2 regions of the Pseudoalteromonas sp. MT33b genome follow, and region 1 is predicted to be linked to the other one. Evidence: riboswitches for the same ligand, from Rfam matches in the RefSeq annotation. Region 1 holds a riboswitch; the other holds the start of a gene.
What was found. Region 1 has a riboswitch for lysine ahead of lysC (lysine-sensitive aspartokinase 3). Riboswitches for the same ligand answer to the same signal wherever they lie in the genome.
Positions count from the first base shown of each region.

Region 2: another riboswitch for lysine. It lies ahead of dapA (4-hydroxy-tetrahydrodipicolinate synthase); the one in region 1 lies ahead of lysC (lysine-sensitive aspartokinase 3).

Region 1 covers NZ_CP059831.1:2,054,505-2,056,907, reverse strand. The annotation lists gene nhaD (sodium:proton antiporter NhaD) at 1-877, shown strand, start outside; lysine riboswitch at 963-1,135, shown strand; gene lysC (lysine-sensitive aspartokinase 3) at 1,217-2,403, shown strand, end outside.
Region 2 covers NZ_CP059831.1:223,210-225,612, forward strand. The annotation lists gene H3302_RS01100 (2,3,4,5-tetrahydropyridine-2,6-dicarboxylate N-succinyltransferase) at 1-559, opposite strand, end outside; gene dapA (4-hydroxy-tetrahydrodipicolinate synthase) at 574-1,458, opposite strand; lysine riboswitch at 1,596-1,791, opposite strand; gene H3302_RS01110 (DNA-3-methyladenine glycosylase I) at 1,974-2,403, shown strand, end outside.

The DNA of each region.
Region 1 (2,403 bases):
CACAGCAACATTAATTTCGCTTGCAGTAGTGATGTCGCTAAAGCTTGATCCTAAAAAATTAATAAAATACGCGACCCTCATTGTATTCAGTGTGAACTCTGGTGGGGTATCACTTATTACGGGTGATGTAACGACCTTAATGATTTTCCTTGATGAGAAAGTCACCATCGGTAACTTGTTATTGCTTATTGTGCCTTCACTTGCAAGTGTGGCGCTATTGGCTGTTATGCTATCTACGGGGATGTCAGGGAATGTCGTATTCGAAAAACAAGCTGCCCGCCGCATAGAAAAGACCGACATCACCATTGCGGTGATCTTTTTCTCGACGATTATCGCAACCCTAACACTCAGTGTGCTTTATAGTGTGCCACCACTATTAACCTTTTTATTTGGTTTGTCGTTAATGTTTTTAGTGGCGCAATTTTTAATGCGCAAGAAAGACGTTAACAAAAAAATTATTGATTATATTCGTGAAATTGAATACGACACGCTCTTATTCTTCGTGGGGGTATTGCTACTCGTAGGTGCGCTTAAAGAAGTGGGTATGCTGTCTAAATTTACGCACTTATATGAGCTTATGGCGCCTGAGTATGCAAACTACTTAATGGGCTTGTTGTCGGCTGCGGTTGATAACGTGCCGCTAACGGCTGCATTACTGAAAGCCGATATTGTCATGAGCCCTCAGCAATGGTTATCGTTTACCTATGCGACAGGTGTCGGAGGCTCAATGCTTATTATCGGCTCTGCAGCGGGTATTATCGCAATGAGTAAAGTAAAAGCATTAACGTTTATGAGTTATTTAAAAATGTCGCTGTATTTATTAATAGCTTATACAACGGGTTATTATGGCTCATACCTAGCGGGAAGTTTTATTTAATACTTGACAGCTAGACGTCTAAACGATAAGTTTCAAAGCCTGCTTTTTATAGCAGGCTTTGTTATTTTAACCAGGTGTTAACTTAACATTCAGAAGAGGTGCGATACTTAGGTATTTAATGTGAGGTGACGATTGCCAATGACCATTAAAGAGGGAAGTACTCGCCGAGGAAAGTAATCGGTCGTCGCGGTTATTTTTCGGTTTATGGGGCTGAATCCTCAAAACTGTCACCAAACTAGGTGGAGAGCTTCTGGCAGTGGACTACTCTTTTTTATCAAAGCACCCCTTGCCGAGTTCTTCTTGAATTAATGTGGATTGTTACCCACAAAAGGAGACGACATGAATACCCAATTAGCCGCCAACTCGAAATCAGATTATGTAGTTGCAAAATTTGGTGGCACCAGTGTAGCTAACTTTGACGCCATGAGTCGTTGTGCAGAAATTGTCTGTGCAGATAATCAAGTACGCGTTGTTGCAGTGAGTGCAAGTGCGGGCGTAACCAATCATTTAGTTGCACTGTGTAAAGGTGATTTAAGCGCAGCACAGCGCGATGAACACATCACAGGTGTTATTGCTATTCAAGAAAATATTTTAGCCGAGCTGTCGCTGGATGCTGATTTAGCTCATGGCTTTGATGAAACCTTAAAAGCATTTCAAACGCTTGCAGCAGCAGGGGCTAAATCGGCCGCTGAGCAAGATGAACTGCTGAGCTTTGGTGAGCGCCTGTCATCTTATTTATTTACTCAAGTACTGCGTGGTCAGGGCTTAGATGCTGTGCGATTTGATGTGCGTAAAGTCTTAAAAACAGATAGTCAATTTGCAAAAGCTACCCCAAACATTGCTGCAACAGCCGCGGCAGCGCAAAAACATTTAGTGCCCTTATTAGCAGAACAAGTTGTGGTAACCCAAGGCTTTATTGGCAGTGATGAGCATAACCAAACAACCACGTTAGGCCGTGGTGGTTCTGACTACAGCGCGGCATTGCTTGCAGAAGCAATTAACGCTAAAAGTGTGCATATTTGGACTGATGTAGTGGGTATTTTCAGTACAGATCCGCGTTTATGTGTAAAAGCCACGCCTATTGCTCGACTAAGCTTTGACGAAGCCGCTGAAATGGCAACCTTTGGGGCAAAAGTATTGCACCCCGCGACTATTTTACCGGCAAGTCGCAGCCATATTAGCGTGTTTGTTGGCTCAAGCCGTGAACCGCAATTAGGGGGCACATGGATTGAAAAAGAAAAGTCAGAGCAGCCTGGTATTCGAGCAGTCACACAGCGTAAAAACCAAATTCTTTTAACGGTTAAAAGCCCAGAAATGCTTTTAGCCAGTGGTTTCTTAGCGCGTGTTTTCACTATTTTAAGTGAGTTTAATATCTCGGTTGATTTAGTAACAACCTCTGAAATCAGTGTGGCAATTACCTTAGATAACGCACCTAACGCATCACGCCCAGAGCTTGATCAAGCCTGTTTAGATAAACTCTCTGAGTTTTGTCATGTATCGGTTGAGAATAACTTAACGTTGGTAGC
Region 2 (2,403 bases), 1.8 Mb from region 1:
TCACGCAATCATAGACTGGAATGGTCGCAGATAAGCGGACTCCCGGTGCAAGCACTGCGCCTTTTTTAACGACAACGCCCTCTACAATCACACAACCTGCGCCGATAAATGCATCATCTTCAATAACCACAGGACTGGCACCAATTGGTTCAAGTACGCCACCTAACTGAACCGCTGCGCTCAGGTGAACATTTTTACCCACTTGTGCACATGACCCTACTAAAGCGTGGCTATCGACCATAGTCCCTTCATCAATAAATGCTCCGATGTTTACATACGCGGGTGGCATAATGATCGTGCCTTTAGCAACGTGCGCACCTCGGCGAACACTGCTACCGCCAGGGACCATACGCACACCTGCATCTGCGGCAAAGCCTTGAGGGGCTAAATTGTGTTTATCAACAAATCCACCAGGAAACTCCGTGTTTGTGCCATTTTTAAAGGCCTCTAAAATGCCTTGTTTTACTTCAATATTGGCATGCCAGTTGCCATTCTCGTCTTGTGTTGCGGCACGTACTGTGCCCGATTCTAAGTTATTTAATAATGCTAACCAGCTCATGATAAAACCTGTTTTTAGTTCCAAGATAAAATTGTATTGTTTGCGTGGGTGATGCTGTCTGTATGCTCAAGCTCTAAATGAGTCAGCGGTGGACGTAATTGCGGGGTGTTTATTCTACCTTGCAGGTGCATCAGTACTTTTACGGGAATTGGGTTTGCGACAGCAAATAAGCTTTGAATTGCGCTAGACCAATCGGTGAATAAATTGGGATGTTGACCGCTTAAACTTCGTTTAACAAACTCATGAGTTTGACTTGGCCATGCATTCGCCGCCACTGACACTAAGCCTTTAGCACCCGCTTGCGCAAAATATGGCATCAGTGCATCGTCACCACTAAAAATGGCGAGCTTAGGTGAGGCCGTTCTAAAGCCTTCAAACTTGCCGATGTCACCACTGGCTTCTTTAAGTGCCCACAGGTTTTTATGATCGGCGAGGTTTTTAATGGCGGTAGGTGAAATCTCAACAGCACTGCGTCCAGGTACGTTGTATAGCATACATGGGTGTTTACTCGCATTTAGTAAGCTTTCAAACCAATGAGTTTGGCCAATAACGCCAGGCTTTGCATACAGTGGCGAACCTAACAAGTAGCCATGAATAGGCAGTTGATTACAGTACTCGACCCACGCAACTTGCTGCTTAAGGTTCATACCACCAACGGCAACCATAAGCGGTACGCTAGGGGTTAGCTGGCATACGTGTTCAACAATGGCTTGTTGTTCTTTGAGTGAAAGAGCAAGCCCTTCACCGGTACTGCCCAGCAATAAAATACCATTGTTGGCAGCTTGTTGTTCAGCCACAAGCTGTTCAAGGGCGATGTAGTCTACCTCGCCAGATTCAGAAAATGGCGTGATTAGCGCTGTCCATAATGGATAGTCGTTTAAATCAAAATTGTTGATCATCTCTCACGAACTTATAAGGTATTCGAAGAGTCAGTGCGGAAACAATTGAATGGAGCCGCATGTCGTCATTCGAACAAGGTATAATTCGAAGAGCGAATGGGCTTAAAATAATAAAGACGCGACGGCCTTATTATACTAAGACCAGAAGCTCTCCACCAAACTTATCAATAGCATTGCTATTGTTGGTGACAGTCGCTGGGATTCAGCCCAGTCGCCCGAAATAAGCACCTCACAAACGGTGTTACTTCTCGGCGTTAATTTCCCCTCACGTATGATCAACAGAGTCTGTGCTCTTCCCATACGCTACCTGAATAACGCACCTCTTCCAGCCCTTTATGCTCGCTTTAACGTTAAAGCCAACATAATGAAATAGGGTATTGGCGCTGATTAAAGCATTTTAGCCTTCTAGGTGTCAAGGCGGTGGATTTGTTTTTTATTGACCAATTAAGCAATCGGGTTACGTATAACTTCGTTTTTACGTACACTTAGAACGAAGCAGACGAATTGGAAGAATGATGGAAAAGTTTACCGACATTTATCAACGAGCCGTTAAAAGAAAAGGCAGTGAAGAAATGCTGCATGCACTGTTATCAAACCCGCTCGATGATGCTGATATTGCTAACATAGCGGATGATTTATGGTTGGAGGAGTTCACTCGTAAGGTATTTCAAAGTGGATTCTATTGGTCTGTAATCAATAATAAATGGGCGGGGTTTCGTGAAGTATTTTGGGACTTTAGCGTCGAAAAACTATTGATGATGCCACCTGATATGCTCGAACAAAAAGCGATGGATGAGCGAATTATTCGCAATTTCAAAAAAGTGCAAACAATTCCTGAAAATGCTTACATGATCCATGAAGTCGCTGAAAAAAATGCAAGCTTTAGCCAATTTATTGCACAGTGGCCCAGCGACAACATTATTGGTTTATGGGCTTACTTGAAGA